2 regions of the Bacillus sp. AFS031507 genome follow, and region 1 is predicted to be linked to the other one. Evidence: a T-box and tRNA genes for the amino acid it is inferred to sense, from the RefSeq annotation. Region 1 holds a T-box; the other holds one or more tRNA genes.
The links. A T-box is a leader RNA that pairs with one kind of tRNA and senses whether it is charged. The one in region 1 lies ahead of alaS (alanine--tRNA ligase), so its partner is inferred to be a tRNA-Ala.

Region 2: it has a tRNA-Ala gene. The T-box ahead of alaS (alanine--tRNA ligase) is inferred to sense a tRNA for this amino acid. The anticodon was not compared.

What each region holds. Positions count from the first base shown of each region.
Region 1 is NZ_NUOW01000030.1:27,029-31,890, forward strand. Features, by position in the region: gene alaS (alanine--tRNA ligase) at 1-1,517, opposite strand, end outside; T-box leader at 1,571-1,798, opposite strand; gene COE25_RS23905 (AI-2E family transporter) at 1,864-2,943, opposite strand; gene COE25_RS23910 (YrzQ family protein) at 3,076-3,213, opposite strand; gene COE25_RS23915 (hypothetical protein) at 3,298-3,489, opposite strand; gene COE25_RS23920 (PRC-barrel domain-containing protein) at 3,501-3,977, opposite strand; gene recD2 (SF1B family DNA helicase RecD2) at 4,011-4,862, opposite strand, start outside.
Region 2 is NZ_NUOW01000002.1:2-4,863, forward strand. Features, by position in the region: gene COE25_RS01995 (MgtC/SapB family protein) at 547-1,242, shown strand; tRNA gene COE25_RS02000 (tRNA-Ala) at 1,324-1,396, shown strand; gene COE25_RS02005 (DUF485 domain-containing protein) at 1,739-2,065, shown strand; gene COE25_RS02010 (solute symporter family protein) at 2,065-3,603, shown strand; gene COE25_RS02015 (DEAD/DEAH box helicase) at 3,657-4,862, opposite strand, start outside.

The sequences.
Region 1 (4,862 bases):
CCGCCACTCTCTGCATAAAACGGTGTCACATCTAGAATTAGCTGAACTTCCTCACCGCTCGATGCTTTGTCGACAAGTTCACCATTTTTAATGATTGCTGCCACAATAGAATTCGTTTTAAGTTCGTCATAGCCGACAAACTTACTTTCGACCTTAACATCTCTAAGGACACCGCCTTGGACCTGCATAGAGTCGACATCTTGTCTTGCTGCTCGGGCACGCTCACGCTGTTGCTCCATTTCTACTTCAAAGCCTTCATGATCAACCTTCATGCCCTCTTCTTCAGCATATTCCTCTGTTAATTCAACCGGGAACCCATATGTGTCATAAAGTCGGAAAATATCCGCACCAGTGATGGTTTCACTGCCTGTCTCTTTTTCCTTCTTAATCACAGTTGCTAAAATCGCTAAGCCTTCATGAAGTGTTTCATGGAAGCGTTCTTCCTCACTTTTGATGACTTTTTGAATAAAATCGGTCTTGTCTTTCACTTCTGGATAGAAATCATCCATGATTTCGCCTACGACAGGAACGAGTTCAAACATAAATGGACGATTAATATTAATTTGTTTAGCATACCGAACAGCCCTGCGAAGTAAGCGGCGCAGTACATAGCCACGACCTTCATTTGAAGGCAATGCCCCATCGCCGACTGCAAAGGCAACCGTACGAATATGGTCTGCAATTACTTTGAAGGCAACATCGGTCTCTTTGTTCTGTCCGTATTTTTCGCCGGAAATCTCTTCTGTTGCACGAATAATAGGGATAAATAAATCTGTATCAAAATTGGTAGGGACGTTTTGAACAACGGAAGCCATTCGTTCTAATCCCATTCCAGTATCAATATTTTTCTTTGGCAGCGGTGTATAGGTACCATCCGGGTTATGATTAAATTGAGAAAATACTAGGTTCCAGACCTCAAGATAACGGTCATTTTCACCACCTGGGTAGAGTTCAGGATCCGTAGGATCATTTCCATACTCTGGACCTCGGTCATAGAAAATTTCTGTATTCGGACCGCTTGGGCCTTCACCAATATCCCAGAAGTTTCCTTCGAGGCGAATAATGCGCTCCTCCGGGAGACCGATGGTGTTATGCCAGATTTCAAAGGCTTCGTGATCTTCAGGATGGATCGTAACCGAGAGAAGTTCTGGATCCCAGCCAATCCAATTTTCAGACGTTAAGAATTCCCATGCCCATTCAATAGCTTCTACTTTAAAATATTCACCGATTGAAAAGTTACCGAGCATTTCAAAGAATGTATGGTGGCGGGCTGTTTTTCCGACATTTTCAATGTCATTGGTTCTGATAGATTTCTGCGCATTTGTAATTCTAGGATTTTCAGGAACGACACGTCCATCAAAATACTTCTTTAAAGTTGCAACCCCACTGTTAATCCATAATAGTGATGGATCATCATGCGGCACAAGTGATGCACTCGGTTCAATAGTATGACCTTTTTCTTTACTAAAAAACTCTAAAAACATCGAACGAATTTGTGAACCTGTTAAATTTTTCATTATTAGACCTCCCTTTTTAATAAAAAAGCACACAAAAAAGCCCTCATCCCAAAAACAGGGACGAGAGCTTGTCTCGCGGTACCACCCTGATTACGGATACAAAACACGTATCCATCTCTCAATAATCCCTTAACGCAGGAATACGGCAGTGGTTAGCTGCACTCCAGATTAGCTTTCTGTCGTCCTTCATCTAGAGCTTCTTTCAGCCAGGGAAGCTCCTCTCTTCTACGCAAATGCGTTACAGATGGTCTACAACATACTCAATCCTTCAACATTTTCATACAAATAATCATTCTATATCACGAATTATAGCTACCCGAAAAAAGTTTGTCAATCTATCACCCGCTTATGTGGAAGGTTCTTTTGCTTTCCTGCGAATAAAATGATTTTTCGCGTGAATAATAGCCACTTTTATTACCACTAAAACAGGAACAGCCAAGATAAGTCCAAGTATTCCACCGACTTCCCCCCCAGCGGTTAACGCCATCATGATTATTAAGGGGTGCATATGAAGACTTTTACCTACAATCAATGGAGAAAGGATGTTTCCTTCTAGAAATTGAAGCCCAAAAACAATCACCATTGTAATCACAACTAATTTTACGGAAGATGTGGCAGCGATGATGATTGCTGGGACAGCTCCGATGATGGGTCCAAAATAGGGAATGACATTGGTCACTCCAACAATCAAGCCCAAAATTAAAGAGTACTTTAGATGAAATATCCAAAACAAAAGGGCTGAGACACTGCCAATGATCACACATACCAGGAGTTGACCTCTTATGTAGCTGCCCAGCGATTCATCAACGTCTTTTAGGAAAAGTGTCCCCTTCTTCCTCCACTGTTTAGGGGTAATATACCATAGGGATCGTTTAATCAATTGAAAATCCTTTAGCATATAAAAGGCAATGAATGGAATGATCATCATAATTAAAGCAGAATTAAAAAAACTAATTAAAATATTTACAATGACTGACAACAAGGAGTCAAGCTTTTCTTCAAACGCATCAATCCCATCATCAATTCTAGTTTGCAAGCCGTCGGGCCATTCTCTTGTATGCGATTGAAGTTTATCAACCCAACCTCTGTATTGCTCTGCTAAAACTGGCGCGCTCTCAGAGAGGTCTTTTATTTGGTCGATCATCGCCGGAATTCCCTTATATATGCAAATGCCCAGACCACCAAAAAATAAAATATAAATAAGAAAAATAGCGAGCCCTCGATGCAAGCCTTTTTGGTGTAATTTTTCGACAATTGGATGCAGCAAATAGGTGATAAATCCTCCGATTACAAAGGGGAGGATAATAATTATAGCTACCCTAAAGACAGGCATCCAAACAAAGCGGATTTTTAGAAACACATAGATGGCAATTAATAAAAGGAGTAAAAACCCGATGCGGTAATACCATTTCATTTGAATCTCCACGTGTTAAGCCTCCCATTCATGTTAGTTTTAGAGACACTTGGTGGAATTATGCATCAGAAAAGCGGTAGCGCATGTTAACAGGTATGAACCGAAACGCAAAAATCCCCCTCGAATTTGAGGGGGGATTCAGTTCTAAAATATCGCGCGCCTTACTTTCTTTGTCATTCTTTTCATATTTCGGGCTGACATCATATTGTTTCTTGAGGCCACAGTATAGGCAGCCATCCCAGCACCAATAGCAATCATCGTCGTCGTCATCATTTTATTCATACGTTTCACCTCTTTAATAGACGTTAAATAAGTTTCATGGTTAACTTTGATAACGGTCTAACACAAGCGTTTCGCTTTTTTATCTTAAAGGGTGTAACGACGCTCTTCTTCTTCAAACAAATCATCTAAGGAACTAAGTGACCCGTCTTCTTCGACTTGATGGGTACTGATTAGGCCTTTGTTTACTGTAAGTTCAATAAAGCAACTCCAGCAATAATATTGGTTGATACCAATTTTACCGATATCCTTACTTTGACAATTGGGACACTTAAACATGGAAAGACACCTCACGTATTATTTACATCTACGATAATGGCATCCTTTCCGATAGCTAAGGGCTTCCCGGATTGAATGACTTGTTTGCCTTCCGTAAGATCCGAAAAGAAGCCATCCGTGATTTCGTACCCTATGATTGTGCCCAATTCTTCCTGAAAATATACATCTTTTAACAATCCAAGCGATTCCCCGCTCTTAGATAGCATCATCATTCCATCTAGAGAATGCTGATGAGTAAGTGTATATTCTGGGTCATCTTTCAGTTTTACCAAATGGCCGTCGTCATCAATCATTATTCCATCTAAGCCGAAGGAAGCCACTTTCTCGATGTCCAGAAAAAAGGTTTGTTTGAAAAAAACGCCTTTTTTAATCAATAAGCCCTTTACCTTACCGTTACTTGAGATACATAAATCACAAACCTCACCAATTTTCTGGCCGCTTTTTGTATTAAAAACAGGCTGTCCTTTCAGTAACGAAAATGTCCGCAAAGAGTGTCCCACCTCCTGTGAACATTTATAGTGTTAGTCATTCAACATAAAATCATAAGGTGAAACGTTTTCCATGCCAATCATTGGATCTTCCTGTATGAATAGATCCTCGTAGGACAAGCCATCGGTAGAATTTTCACCTTCTGCTGCTTTGGGAACGATTGATTCATGATTTTCTCCAGCATTTGGTCTAGCTGTAATCGATTCTTGGAGCTTTTGGCATAAGGTTGTTTGTCTAGAGAGTTCATCCGCTCTTTCTACGCCCATTTTAAGCGCATCTACTTCCCCGCAAAGGATCAAGGATTGTTTACTTCTGGTAATCGCTGTGTAGATCAAATTTCTACGTAACATCCGATAATAACTTCTTGTCACCGGTAAGATGACAATCGGGAATTCACTGCCCTGCGATTTATGAACAGAACAGCAATATGCATGCGTGATTTGATTTAAGTCCTGCTTTGTATACTCGACTTCATTCCCTTCAAAGGAAATATAAACCATATCCTGCTTTTCGGTATTTTCCTTCGCATAAATTATCGAGATGATTTCCCCAATATCCCCGTTAAAAACATTACTTTCAGGTTGGTTTACAAGCTGTAGAACCTTATCACCGATCCGATACTTTACCTCACCAAAAGCAATTTCCTTCCTCTTGCCGTCAGGGTTCGGATTAAATATCTCTTGCAGCAATACATTTAAACGGTCGATTCCAGCAGGCCCTCTATACATGGGGGCTAATACTTGAATATCCTTTGCCGAATATCCTTTATTCTTGGCATTTAGAGCAACTTTTTCAACAACCTGAGATACCTGCGCTGTTGAACATTTGATAAATGAACGGTCTGCTTGCTTCACCGTAATATCGGCAGGTAAATAACCCTTTTT
Region 2 (4,862 bases), on a different contig from region 1:
GTTACGTTGGCTTAGTTTCGTAATTGAAACTAAAAATTTTGTTTGTTTGCACGATTTTGTTTGTTTAGTTTTCAAAGATCAATTTTCTCTATCGCTCGTAAGCGACTTTATTAATTTAACACACCCAACATCTTAATGTCAACAACTTTTTCAAATACTTTTTCCGTTTGTTAACTCTCTCGATGAGGACGAGATTTAATATAACATGATAAATTAATGTTTGCAATATAATTTTAAAAGTTTTTTTGAAAAGCTCATTCTTATTACTAAAGTAAGGACCATATAAAAAACAGGGAAATGTAAAACTAATTGTTATAGCCTTTTTTGATCCTTCTTATCATATAATAAATAGACAGTTATTGATAAATAGTAAACAATTTCCATAATCATAAAAATATAAGTTCCCACTTGTTCTTCCATTAGATACTCGATTATGTGTAGAATCAACATAGGAAAACCTTTAATTTTTCCAATGCTCTATATTTTCTACCACCACAACAAACAAAACTTCAGTCAACAGACTGTGTAATTGGACGTGAACCTGAGATGAGTAGTATCGATATCCATATTTTAATTAAGTTAGGTGTTTCTGCTATTTTTGGCCTTATTATCGGCCTAGAACGAGAATTAAAAAGGAAACCAGTTGGACTTAAGACAAGTCTGGTTATCTCGGTTGTGAGTTGTTTGCTGACAATTGTATCGATTGAATCGGCGTATATGTTTCCCAATTCGGATAATGTTAAAATTACAATGGACCCTCTTCGCTTAGCAGCACAGATTGTTTCAGGAATTGGTTTCTTAGGTGCGGGGGTTATCCTAAGACGGGGCAATGATAGTATTTCAGGATTAACTACTGCTGCCATGATATGGGGAGCCGCAGGAATTGGCATAGCTGTCGGTGCTGGTTTTTTCATAGAGGCATTTGTTGGTGTTGCGCTACTTATAATTAGTGTGGAATTTGTTCCATTTTTAATGAAGATCATTGGTCCGAAACAATTACGGGAAAAAGAAGTCATGTTGCACTTGTTTATTAGAGATCAAAATCAAATTGATAAAGCGATTTCTTTCTTATTAGAAAAAAATTATATTGTTCGTAGACTCAAGATTAAAGATTTAGACAACGGGGACCATCTTGTTCAAATCTTAGTTGCAGTGGATTACCGTGAAAAGACAACCGATGTGTATTCCTCTGTATCGAATTTAGAAAGTGTTCAGAAAGTTGAAATCGAAAGTATTGGCTAGAAAAAAAATTTATGTAAATCCAAAATTTTCTCTTGCAAGATAATAGCAATACAGATATAATTTTTCTTGTACCAATAAACTGGGGGATTAGCTCAGCTGGGAGAGCGCTTGCATGGCATGCAAGAGGTCAGGGGTTCGAGCCCCCTATTCTCCATATTTCGAAAACCTTTGCGCTGCAAGGGTTTTTTTTATTTCTCTGATTTACACAATAACATCCAACCCTCTCCATTATTTCTCCTAATAAATATTCCATGGGTATTTTTACCTTTTTTTAAAATTTCCTATTGCAAATTCTCTTCTCAATATAATAAAATCGAAAATGTAATTTAAAAATTTAGAAAAATCTGTATTTAAAGGAGTGAATTGTAAAAAAATTAATTTCTTCCAGTATAATTCCGCCACGATCTATTTTTCCTCAACAATTGACCAATCAGCATTATCTTTATTTGACCTCAGATTTGAACAAAGGGTTTTTAAATGAGAGGGGGAACTTCCATTGGAGGCAAAAAAAACTAAGGTTAATTCCGAAAGCGATTACTCTGCAATTGTTCAATCATCATCATTTCAAAAATTACTCTCCGAAAAGAAAAAATTCATCGTACCAATCACCATATTCTTTTTTTGTTTTTATTTTGCATTGCCTGTATTAACTTCCTATTCGACAGTGTTAAATCATAAGTTTATCGGAAGTATAACATGGGCATGGGTCTTTGCTTTTTTACAATTTGTCATGACATGGGTTTTATGTATGCTTTACTCGAAAAAAGCAGCAAGATTTGATGAATTAGCTAATAAAGTCATCCAAGAAAGGGGGACTAACTAATGAATACAGCTGCATTTACTATGTTTCTATGTATCGTTTTTGTCACGTTAGTGATTACATACTACGCTTCAAAACGGACGAAAAATGCAAGTGAGTTCTACACGGCTGGCGGAGGTCTTACTGGCTGGCAAAATGGACTTGCCATCGCTGGGGATTATATGTCCGCTGCATCCTTCCTTGGAATTGCTGGGGCAGTCGCCTTAACGGGATTTGATGGCTTCTTTTATAGCATTGGTTTCCTAGTTGCCTATCTTGTTGTACTTTATTTGGTCGCTGAACCTCTAAGAAACCTCGGAAAATATACCTTTGCAGATATGATTGCTGCAAGATTTGATGCAAAAAAAGTGCGTGGTTTTGCCGCAATGAACACGGTAACCATTTCGATTTTTTACATGATTGCTCAGCTAGTTGGTGCAGGTGCACTTATCAAATTATTATTAGGCTTAGAATATACCACATCCGTTTTAATTGTTGGCGTACTAATGACTGTATATGTTATTTTTGGAGGAATGCATGCAACAAGCTGGGTCCAAATCATTAAAGCCGTTCTATTAATGGGTGGTACCTTAGTCATTTCTATTATTGTTTTTGCCAAATTTAACTGGAGTATTACCGATATGTTTGCGCAAATGAAAACTGCAACACCATTAAAGGACACTTTCCTAAATCCTGGCGTAAAATACAAAATTGGTCTTGATACGATTTCCTTAAACATGGGATTAGTCCTAGGAACAGCAGGTCTGCCCCATATTCTTGTTCGGTTCTTTACGGTAAAGGATGCAAAAACAGCTCGTTCCTCAGTTGTATATGCCACATGGATCATTGGGATTTTTTACGTTATGACCATTTTTCTTGGCTTCGGTGCGGCAGCTTTTGTAGGTAACAGTACAATTGTTGCAGCTAATCCGGCAGGGAATATGGCTGCTCCGCTTTTAGCCCAAGCTCTTGGTGGAAATATGTTATTTGCTTTTATTTCAGCAGTCGCTTTTGCAACTATTCTAGCTGTTGTTGCTGGCCTTGTTCTGACAGCTGCCTCAGCGTTTGCCCATGATTTCTATAACGTTATCCTTAAAAAGGGAAAAGCAACAGAAAAGCAGCAAGTGGGTATGGCACGCTGGGCAGCAGTTGGAGTTTCTGTCATATCTATTATACTTGCCTTAGGTGCACAAACTCTTAATGTCGCCTTCTTAGTTTCACTTGCCTTTGCCGTCGCAGCGAGTGCAAATTTACCTGTTATTCTGTATACAATTTACTGGAAACGCTTTAATACAACCGGTGCCGTTTGGGCTATGGTGGTTGGGCTTATTTCAGCAATCGGCTTGGTGCTAGTCAGCCCGAATGTTTTCAGCCCTGAAGTTGGAAAAGCTATTTTTGTAGGTGAGCCTTGGTTCCCGTATACAACTCCAGGAATTGTTTCTATTCCACTCGGATTTATTGCGGGCTATCTTGGAACTATTTTCTCAAGCCAAAAAGCCGATGTAAAAAGATATGAGGAAGTACTGGTTAAATCGAATACTGGCATTAGAATTGGTAGTTAAATAAGCGAATGGGACTGAATCATTTTCAGTCCCATTTGTTTTAAAAATGTATATTATCTTGGTCCTTTTCTTCCTGAACCTGTTTTCGTACTGTTTCTTCCTGACGTAACGGTTTGGGACCTTCTTTCAGAGTTGCCTCTTCCTCCAGACCTATTTTCCCTTCTACCTGTATCGTTTCGATTTCGTGATGTGCTTGTTCTTGCTTTACTCATTCCACGTTTATCTTTATGAACTGTATTACGTTCTTTTTTAACGTCTTCTGTTTCGGATTTCTCTTCGCTATTACTCATATTTTGTTTTGGAATGATGATGTTTAACTCTTGTTCAATCGTGTCAAGCATAGACCTGTCCGCCGAAGAATAAAAGGTAATTGCAAGACCTGTCATTCCAGCTCTGCCTGTTCGGCCAATTCGATGAACATAACTGTCAGCATCTTCAGGGATATCATAATTAAATACATGCGTGACGCCTTCAACATCTAGTCCTCTCGCAGCCACATCTGTAGCAATTAACAATTGCACTTCGGCATCCCTAAAACGCTTCATCACTCGTTCTCTCTTCGCTTGAGACAAATCACCATGCAATTCATCGCAAGAAAAGCCGTTTGCTTTCAGGACATCAAAAAGTTTACTTACTCTTCGTTTCGTCCGACAAAAAACTACCGCTAAATAGGGACGATAAGTTTCCACTAATTGAATAAGCGTGGCTTGTTTAGCACGATCCGTTGTATGAATCGCAATCTGCTTAACATTTTCAGCCGGACCTTGTGTTTTTTCTACTTGAATATATTCAGGATCACGCATATGCTTTTTTGCTAGTTTGCGAATTTCAGGCGGCATCGTTGCTGAAAACAGCATCGTTTGCCTGCTTGCTGGAGTTTCTCTGATAATATCCTCCACTTCATTAAGAAAGCCTATATGGAGCATTTGGTCTGCTTCGTCTAAAACAAGGAAAGATATTTCCGATAAACGGATGGTTTCTCTTCTAATATGATCTAAAAGTCGGCCAGGAGTCCCAACAACAATTTGCATTCCCCTCTTTAATTTTTTTAACTGTTTATCGACATCCTGCCCGCCATAGACTGCCAGGACATCTAAACCGTTAATGCCTGCTATCAATTTTTCAAATTCATCTGTAATTTGCAGTGCTAATTCTCTAGTTGGAGTCACGATAAGCGCTTGAACCTGTTCTGCTTCATAATTAATTTTTTCAAGGATTGGTAGAATAAAAGCAAACGTCTTCCCTGTTCCCGTTTGCGC